4 regions of the Kitasatospora sp. NBC_01250 genome follow, and region 2 is predicted to be linked to each of the others. Evidence: riboswitches for the same ligand, from Rfam matches in the RefSeq annotation. Region 2 holds a riboswitch; each other region holds the start of a gene.
The links. A riboswitch is a leader RNA that binds a small molecule or an ion and turns the genes downstream of it on or off. The one in region 2 is predicted to bind cobalamin.
Positions count from the first base shown of each region.

Region 1: linked by a shared signal. The riboswitch ahead of OG500_RS10425 (HoxN/HupN/NixA family nickel/cobalt transporter) and the one ahead of OG500_RS02860 (CbtB domain-containing protein) in region 2 are both predicted to bind cobalamin.
Region 3: linked by a shared signal. The riboswitch ahead of OG500_RS12235 (cobalamin biosynthesis protein) and the one ahead of OG500_RS02860 (CbtB domain-containing protein) in region 2 are both predicted to bind cobalamin.
Region 4: linked by a shared signal. The riboswitch ahead of OG500_RS23930 (ribonucleoside-diphosphate reductase subunit alpha) and the one ahead of OG500_RS02860 (CbtB domain-containing protein) in region 2 are both predicted to bind cobalamin.

Region 1 is NZ_CP108476.1:2,518,346-2,520,538, reverse strand. Features, by position in the region: gene OG500_RS10425 (HoxN/HupN/NixA family nickel/cobalt transporter) at 137-1,264, opposite strand; cobalamin riboswitch at 1,299-1,513, opposite strand; gene tsaD (tRNA (adenosine(37)-N6)-threonylcarbamoyltransferase complex transferase subunit TsaD) at 1,560-2,193, opposite strand, start outside.
Region 2 is NZ_CP108476.1:594,681-596,873, reverse strand. Features, by position in the region: gene metE (5-methyltetrahydropteroyltriglutamate--homocysteine S-methyltransferase) at 1-919, shown strand, start outside; cobalamin riboswitch at 1,061-1,182, shown strand; gene OG500_RS02860 (CbtB domain-containing protein) at 1,223-1,441, shown strand; gene OG500_RS02855 (CbtA family protein) at 1,468-2,193, shown strand, end outside.
Region 3 is NZ_CP108476.1:3,044,897-3,047,089, reverse strand. Features, by position in the region: gene OG500_RS12240 (cobyric acid synthase) at 1-24, opposite strand, end outside; gene OG500_RS12235 (cobalamin biosynthesis protein) at 21-986, opposite strand; cobalamin riboswitch at 1,019-1,200, opposite strand; gene OG500_RS12230 (XRE family transcriptional regulator) at 1,412-2,137, shown strand; gene OG500_RS12225 (hypothetical protein) at 2,162-2,193, opposite strand, start outside.
Region 4 is NZ_CP108476.1:5,664,021-5,666,213, forward strand. Features, by position in the region: gene OG500_RS23930 (ribonucleoside-diphosphate reductase subunit alpha) at 1-751, opposite strand, end outside; cobalamin riboswitch at 1,013-1,141, opposite strand; gene OG500_RS23935 (glycosyltransferase family 39 protein) at 1,217-2,193, opposite strand, start outside.

The DNA.
Region 1 (2,193 bases), 1.9 Mb from region 2:
GCTGGAGATGGCGCCGCCGCATCGTTCCTCCCGCCCGGCCCCCGCCTGGCTCCTCGGTCACCCGAGTCACCCGGGGCCGTCCGATCGACCGTACACCCGAGTCGGTGGACGGCGGCGGCGGGACGGGCCGTGAGGCTCAGTCAGCGGCCGGGGCCCCGGCCCAGCGCTTCTCCACCCCCGCGAACTTCCAGTACCCCAGCGCGCAGGCCCAGACCACCACGAACAGGCCGACGATCACGTAGCCGACGTTGTTGAGGTCGATCCCGGAGATCCAGCCGCTGACCGGGTCGGTGAGGTCCAGCTTGTCGTGCAGCACGCCGACCAGCTCGATGGTGCCGATGAAGAAGGCCACCGCGATCGAGAGCCCGGTGATGGTGAGGTTGTAGTACACCTTGCGGACCGGGTTGGAGAACGCCCAGTGGTAGGCGAAGTTCATGAAGGTGCCGTCGAGCGTGTCGAACAGGCTCATGCCCGAGGCGAAGAGCAGCGGCAGCAGCAGGATCGCGTACCAGGGCAGCCCCGCGGCGGCGCCGGAGCCGGCCATCACCATCAGCGTCACCTCGGTGGCGGTGTCGAAGCCGAGGCCGAAGAGCACACCGATCGGGTACATCTGCCAGGGGCGGGTGATGGAGTTGGTCAGCCGGCCCAGGATCCGGTTCATGAACCCGCGGTTGGCCAGGTGCTTCTCCAGCTCGTGCTCGTCGAACTGGCCGGCCCGCATCGCCTTGAAGACCCGGTGGATGCCGAAGAGCGCGACCAGGTTGAGGGCGGCGATCAGGTAGAGGAAGCCGCCGGAGACGCTGGTGCCGATGACGCCCAGCGTCAGCCGGGCGTTGGACTTGTCGTCCACCAGGGTGCCCGCGATCTTGGCACCCGTCGCGATCAGCGCGGCCAGCCCCATCACGATGGTGGAGTGGCCGATGGCGAACCAGAAGCCGACCGAGACCGGCCGCTGACCGTCGGCCATCAGCTTGCGGGTGGTGTTGTCGATGGCGGCGATGTGGTCGGCGTCGAAGGCGTGCCGCATGCCGAGGGTGTAGGCGGTGATGCCCAGACCGAGGCCGAAGACCTTGCCGCCGATCTCGTAGTGGTGCGGGGTGACCATGCCCAGCAGGACGGCGAAGCCCACCACGTGCATGGCCACGATGACCGTCAGCAGTCCGGCGGTGCGGATCGTGTCGGCGCGCTGCCAGCGCGGGGGAGTGCCGGCCGCCGGGGCTGTCGCGGCCGGGGCGGGTATGACGGGGTTTTCGGGCAGACTCATGGCAGGGAACGCCTCTCCAGCACCTCGTGGACAGTTCTCGTAAGGTGCCGTGGCCGGTCTCCTGGCTGACGGGTCGAACGTGTCCGCGGCTCGCCTTCCCGGGCGCCTTGCGGCACCCGGTGGCGGCCCGTCGTGGACGGGCGCGACGCGGACACTTCCCGATCACAGTGGCGAGGGCCGCTCCGGTCTGGGACCCCTGTTGAGGGTCCGTCACCGGTCTTCCCGAACACCACGGCGATCAACACCGTAGGTGCTGGATCGTCATGTCGACAAGCCCGGCCGACTGCGACGCACCTCACCCGGTGAGCTGCGGCTCCCGTGCCGTCGGGGTCAGCCGCGCGAACTCCAGCGGGGCCGAGGGGTCGATCGAGAGGTCCGCGGGGGCGGGTTCGGCCCCGGCCCGCACCAGCAGGTCGCCGACGGCGGCGACCATCGCGCCGTTGTCGGTGCACAGGCCCACCGGCGGTACCCGCAGCGCGATGCCCGCCGCCGCGCAGCGCCGTTCGGCCAGCGCACGGACCCGCGAGTTGGCGGCCACCCCGCCGACCAGCACCAGGGTGCCGATCGCGTGGTCGCGGCAGGCACGCACCGCCTTGCGGGTCAGCGTGTCGGCGATCGCCTCCTGCAGCGCGGCGGCGGCGTCGGCGACCCGCGGCTCGGCCCCGCCCGCCCGCTGCGCCTCCACCCAGCGGGCGGCGGCGGTCTTGAGACCGGAGAAGGAGAAGGCGTAGGGCGGGTCGGCCCGCCCGCTGAGCGGGCGCGGGAAGCGGACGGCGGACCGGTCGCCCGCCTTGGCCGCGCGGTCGATCGCCGGGCCGCCCGGGTAGGGCAGGCCCAGGATCCGGGCCACCTTGTCGAAGCACTCGCCGGCCGCGTCGTCCAGGGTGTCGCCGAGGTGCACGATCGGGTCCTTGGCCAGGTCGCGCACC
Region 2 (2,193 bases):
GATCGACGAGGCCGCCTACCGCGAGCGTATCGAGGCCGAGGTGCGCGAGGTGATCGCCTACCAGGAGAAGGCGGGCCTGGACGTGCTGGTGCACGGCGAGCCCGAACGCAACGACATGGTGCAGTACTTCGCCGAGCAGCTCACCGGCTACCTGGCCACCCGGCACGGCTGGGTGCAGTCCTACGGCACCCGCTACGTGCGCCCGCCGGTGCTGGCCGGCGACATCTCCCGCCCGCACCCGATGACCACCGACTGGTTCGGCTACGCGCAGAGCCTGACGGACCGTCCGGTCAAGGGCATGCTCACCGGCCCGGTCACCATGCTCGCCTGGTCCTTCGTCCGCGACGACCAGCCGCTCGCGGACACCGCGTTCCAGGTGGCACTCGCCCTGCGCGACGAGGTGCGCGACCTGGAGGCCGCCGGTGCGGCCGTGGTCCAGGTCGACGAGCCGGCGCTGCGCGAGAAGCTGCCGCTGCGCGCCGCCGACCGCCCCGCCTACCTGGACTGGGCCACGGCCGCGTTCCGGCTCGCGACCTCCGGGGTGCGGGCCGACACCCAGATCCACACCCACATGTGCTACGCCGAGTTCGGCGCGATCATGACGGCCATCGACGAGCTGGACGCCGACGTCATCTCGCTGGAGGCGGCCCGCTCGCACATGGAGGTGGCCGGAGAGCTGGCCGGGGCCGGCTACCCGCGCGAGGTCGGCCCGGGCGTGTGGGACATCCACTCGCCTCGGGTGCCGAGCACCGAGGAGGCCGTCGAGCTGCTGCGCGCCGGGCTCGCGGCGATCCCCGCCGAGCGGCTCTGGGTCAACCCCGACTGCGGCCTGAAGACCCGCGGTTGGCCCGAGACCCGGGCCTCGCTGGAGAGCCTGGTCGGCGCCGCCCGCCGCCTGCGGGAGGAACTCGCCGGCTGAGGTGCCGGCGTGGGATGAGAGGGGTGGGCGCAGACCACCTGCTGCGCCCACCCCGGTGGCCGACGCCGGCCACGTGACCTTGCCCGCATTGTGCCCCGGGAGCATCGGCGGCCATTGACGGCCCCTTTCCCGGGCCTTTACCCTACGGTGAGTAGTGATGGCGTAAGGAAGCTGGTGGAACTCCAGCACGGTCGCGCCACTGTGAGCGAGGCGCCTGCGGGCGGCTCGTGAGTCAGATACGACGCCATCACGGTCTGCCCCATCGAAGAGCGGGACGCACGATCCCCTGAAGGAGGCTCAACTGTGAGCACCAGTCTGCCCGGGCCCACCGCCCTGCCCGTCCCGGTCGTCGTTCCTGCGGCCAGGGCCGCCGCCTGGCTCGTCGTCAGCGCGCTGATCGCGCTGGCCGTCTACTACTTCATCGGCGTCGACCAGGGCGCCTACTCCGTGTTCGGCAAGGACATGCACATCCACGAGTTCGTGCACGACTCCCGCCATTTCCTCGGCTTCCCCTGTCACTGACCACCGGAAGCAGCGAACAACCCGACATGGAAAAAAGACTCGTCCTGCGCGGCGTCATCGCCGGCGCAGTGGCCGGCCTGCTCGCGTTCGTCTTCGCCCGGATCTTCGCCGAGCCGCAGATCCGGACGGCGATCGACTACGAGAGCGGGCGCGACGCCGCCCAAGGGGCCCTCGACAAGGCTGCCGGACTGCCCATGGACATGGGCGGCCCGGACATCTTCAGCCGCACCGTTCAGGCCAACATCGGCATCGGTGTCGGCATGATCCTCTTCGGCGCGGCGATGGGCGCGCTCTTCGCCGTCGCCTACGCCATCTGTCTGGGACGCACCGGCCGGCTCCGGCCGCGCCCGCTCGCGATGCTGGTGGCGCTGGGCGGATTCCTCGGCATCTACTTCGTGCCGTTCATCAAGTACCCGGCCAACCCGCCCTCGATCGGTCACCCCGACACCATCCGTGACCGCGGCAACCTCTACCTGGCGATGGTGGCCTGCTCGGTGCTCTTCCTGGTGCTCGCGGTCGTTCTCGGCAAGCGCCTCCAGGCCCGGTTCGGCAACTGGAACGCCACCCTGCTGGCGGCCGGCGCCTACGTCGTGGTGATCGGCACGATCATGGCCGTCCTCCCGTCGCTCGGCGAACTGGCCGACAATGTGCAGGAGTTCGGTCACCATGCGACCGAGACCCCGCTGCCGCTGACCGACCCGCAGGGCGCCATCGTCTACCCGGGCTTCCCGGCGGACACCCTCTTCGACTTC
Region 3 (2,193 bases), 2.5 Mb from region 2:
GGCCACCAGCAGTGCGTTGCTCATATCCGCTCCTTGTGGGTCAGCGTCCGCACGGCCAGGCGCAGCGCCACCGTGGTCCCCAGCGCCAGCAGCCCGACCCGGCGCGAGAGCCGGCAGGCCCGCTCGATGTCCGCCACCGCGACCGGGCGCAGTTCGGCGCCGAGCACCGGCCGGTGCTCCACCTTGGCGCCGTAGTGCAGCGTGCCGCCCAGGCGTACGCCCAGCGCGCCCGCGAAGGCCGATTCGGCCTGCCCGGCGTTCGGGCTCGGGTGCGCGCCGCCGTCGCGCCGCCAGACGCGCCAGGCGGTGTCCCGGCGCTCCGCCGCGGCCACCGTGAGCAGCGCGGTCAGCCGGGCGCCGGGCCAGCCGGCCACGTCGTCCAGCCGGGCCGCGGCCCAGCCGAACCGGCGGTAGCGCGCCGACTTGTGACCCACCATCGCGTCCAGCGTGTTGACGGCCCGGAACGCGAGCAGCCCGGGGGCGCCCGCGACCGCGCCCCAGACCAGGGCGTTGACCACGGCGTCGGCGGTGTTCTCGGCCACCGACTCGACCACGGCGCGGGCCAGCTGCTGCTCGTCCAGCGCGCTCGGGTCGCGCCCGCACAGGTGCGGCAGGCGCCGGCGGGCGGCTGCCAGATCGCCGGCGGTCAGCGCGGTGCCGACGGTACGGGCCTCGCGGGCGAGCGAACTGCCGCCGAGCACGGTCCAGGTGGCGGCGGCGGTCAGCGCGGCGGCGCCCGCCCGGTGCCGGCCGGCCAGCTGCTGCACGCCCGCCGCGCCCGCCGCCACCGCGGTGACGCAGAGCGCGGTGTGCAGCGCCCCCGCCCCGCGGTGGTCGCGCCAGAGCGCGCGTTCCAGCCGTCCGGCCGCCCGGCCGAAGGCGGCCACCGGGTGGCCGCGGCGCGGGTCGCCGAACCGGGCGTCGGCGGCGTAGCCGGCCAGGGCGCCGAGGGCGTACGGCAGCGCGCGGTGGGAAACCCCCGCCATCTGTTGCGTGTCCTCACTCAGGGTCCGCGCCCTGGATCGACGAAACGGGGGCGAGAGTCTCCTGGCTCCCGGGTGGTGACGCACCCCCGGGCCTTCCAACGGCCCTGTGGCGGACCGCCGTGACCGTTCGTCGGGCGTGCTCCCCGGTGACAGTGGCGGGACCGCGCCGGATTCGCACCGGCTTCCTCTCCATGCCTCCGATTGGCCCAAGGATCCCATCACGCGCGCGAAGCGGGAGTCAACCAGGTCACCGGCCGAGTCGGTCACACCACCGGGGCGCCCGGGCCGGTACCGGACCAGCGGCGGGGGCGCCGGCCTCGCGCCGCAGCCGCTGGCCGATCGTCCAACGGCGGTCGGCGGGCCGCCGACCGGCTTCGTGCGTTCCGCGGGTGGGGGCGCCGCGACCCCGACTCTAGCGTCGGCCCATGCGAAGAAGCAGGCCACCGGCCCCCACCCCGGTCCCGTTCTCCCCGCGGGCCGCCCGCGCCCACCGGGAGAGCCTCGGCCTGACGCCCGAACAGGTGGTGCGCGCGATGTCCGCGCACGGCGTGCGCCTGCTCGCGCCCCACCTGACCGCCTGGGAGAGCGGCGAGCTGCGCCCCACCGAGCGGGAGTTCATCGCGCTGGCCCGGGCCCTGTGGTGCCCGGCGGCCGAGCTGATGGGCGCACCGCCCGCCTCGCTGCGCGACTTCCGGGTGGCCCGGGAGCTGACCGCGGAGCAGGCCGCGGCCCGGATCGGGATGGGCCCGGACGCCTACCTCGGCGCCGAGCGCACCGGGCGCTGGAGCGGAACCCCGGAGCAGAGCGCCGCGCTGGTCGAGGTGCTCGGCCTGACCCTGCGGGACCTGGTGCTGCGGGTGTGCGGCGCGGGCGAGGCGCTCGACCAGCGGCTGCGGAGTTGCGTCGAGGGGCGCTGGCAGGCCCAGCTGCCGGCGGTGGCGGCGCTGGTGCCGGTGCCGCGGCCGAGCCTGGCCGCGGTGCTGGCCGCGCTCCCGGGCGAGTACCAGGTGGCCTCGCACTGGGGCGCCGGCTCCTGGGGCACCCCGGCGCCCGCCGCAAAGGGCCCGCGGTCCGCGGAGCCGGCGGTGCCGCGGCTCGACCGCTTCTGGGCGCTGCTGGCCCGCCAGGACACCGGCGGGATCCCGGTCTGACCTGCCGCCGGGGTGCTCCGCGGCTCAGAAGAGCGCGTAGCCCAGCCACCCCGCCA
Region 4 (2,193 bases), 5.1 Mb from region 2:
ACTTGCCGTTGGTGCCGCGGATCAGGCTGCCGCGCGAGCGGATCCGGGAGTAGGACAGGCCGATGCCGCCGGCGTGCTTGGACAGCCGGGCGATCTGGGCGTACCGGGAGTAGATCGAGTCCAGGTTGTCCAGCGGCGAGTCCAGCAGGTAGCAGCTGGACATCTGCGGGTGCCGGGTGCCGGAGTTGAACAGGGTGGGCGAGGAGGGCAGGTAGGAGAGCGCGCTCATCAGGGCGTAGAGCTCGGCCACCTCGCGCACCGACTGCTCGTCGTCGCCGACCGCCAGGCCGCAGGCGACGCGGAGCAGGAAGTGCTGCGGGGTCTCGATCACCTTGCGGGTGATCGGGTGGCGCAGCAGGTAGCGGGACTGCACGGTGCGCAGGCCGAAGTACTCGAACCGGTCGTCGCCGCGGGTGTCGATCAGCGCGTCCAGGGCCTCGGCGTGCTTGGCCACGAAGGCGGCGGTGCTGTCGCCGATCAGGCCCTCGGTGTGGCCCACCGCGATCGAGGCGGCGAAGGACAGGGCGCCCTGGCCGATCGCCTCGTCGGCGATCTCCTGGGCGAGCAGGCGGGCGGCCAGCTTCGAGTACTGGGGGTCCTCGGCGATCATCGAGGCTGCGGCGTCCACGGCCAGCCCGCGCAGTTCGGCGAAGTCCGAACCGGCGTGACGGCCGCGCAGCGCGGCGGCGGCGACGTGGCCGGGGTCCACCTGGGGGAGGTCGGTGCTTCGGTCGGTGAGCAGCCGAAGCAGCGCGGCCCCGGGGTCGGTCTGGGCGTCGTTGGAGGCACCGCCAGGCCGGAGGCTGGGGGAAGAACCCTGTGAGGGCAGGGTAACTGAGTCAACGACGGTCAAGGCGCTCTCTCCTGTGGCGGCGGCGGACTGGCGGAGTCCGTGGCCCGCGCGCGCGGCAGGGCAGAACAGCACGCCGAAACTTTCCGGCGCGCGTCATCCACCCTGGCCTGCCCGCGAGGCCGGACGGTACAGCTGTGCATGAAGGCGTCTGCGGGGAAGCCCGGTGGCACACCGTCGGCAGGTAACCGGACTCGCGGGCACCCGTGGGCGCAGCCGCTCACCGTTGCGGGGCAGTCCCGGACTTCCACCGGATTCCCCTGCGTCGACAGCGAGAGTGAGCATACATGTAGTGGTAGCCGCTTCGAGCAACCCCATATGTAGTGTCGCGTGGAGTGGTGAAACCGACACCAGATGGCCGCAATGTCAGCTGGTGCCAGGCGCCATCTGCACGTTGTGGTCGCCGAGGTCGTCCGCCACCGAGGCCCGGCGGGAGGGGTGGACCCGGCTCAGCAGGACCAGCTTGACCCAGGGGAGGGCGTCGGTCCGGGTGGCCTGGAACTGGCTGCGGAGCACCTCGGCGGTCTGCGGCGGGAGCGCGGCCAGCGGGTCGGCTCCGGTGCCGGTGGACACCAGCCAGATCCGGTTGGTGTTGGCTGCGCAGGCGTCCGGGTCGTCGCACTCCTGGGCCGAGTAGAGGCCGGTGACGGCGGCCGACTTCTGCAGCAGGATATCCTTCGGGGCGGTCCTGACGTCGCGCAGCTCGTAGGCCATCGACATCCGCTCCTGCAGGATCCCGCTGTAGACGATGCCGTCGCCGGGCTGCTGGTCGTGCAGCATGATCCGGGTGAGCTGGTCGTAGTCCGGCTCGCCCGCAAGGTCCTGATGGGTCGCCCGGATCCCGGGCCAGGCCGTCCAGCCGAGTCCGGCGACCGCGGCGGCGACCAGCACCCAGCTGAGCAGCCGGCGCGGCAGTGCGGGGCGGGCCTCGCGGGTGAGCGGCCCGGCGATGCGGCAGACCGCGGCGGCGGCCAGCAGCGCCCAGGCTGGCAGGGTGAAGAGCAGGTAGCGGTTGAGGAAGAGGTGCAGCCAGCTTGCGGTGGCGAAGGTCACCAGCGGCGGCAGCAGCGCCCAGGCCGCGAGCAGGGCGGCGTGCCGACGGGCCGCCAGCAGCCCCAGCAGACCCACGGCCAGCACCGCGAGCCCGACGTGCCAGGACAGGAAGAGCGTGTCCGGGTAGTTCCTGAGGTCGGTGAGCCCGGTCCTGTTCCAGGCGATCTGGGCGCTCTGCGCCTGACCCTGCAGCACCATCGGGACCGTCAGCGAGCCGCCGGCCAGCACGGCGGCGGTGAAGGCCCAGCGGGGGACCAGGTCGGCCTTGCGGGTGCCGGTGAGCACGGCGG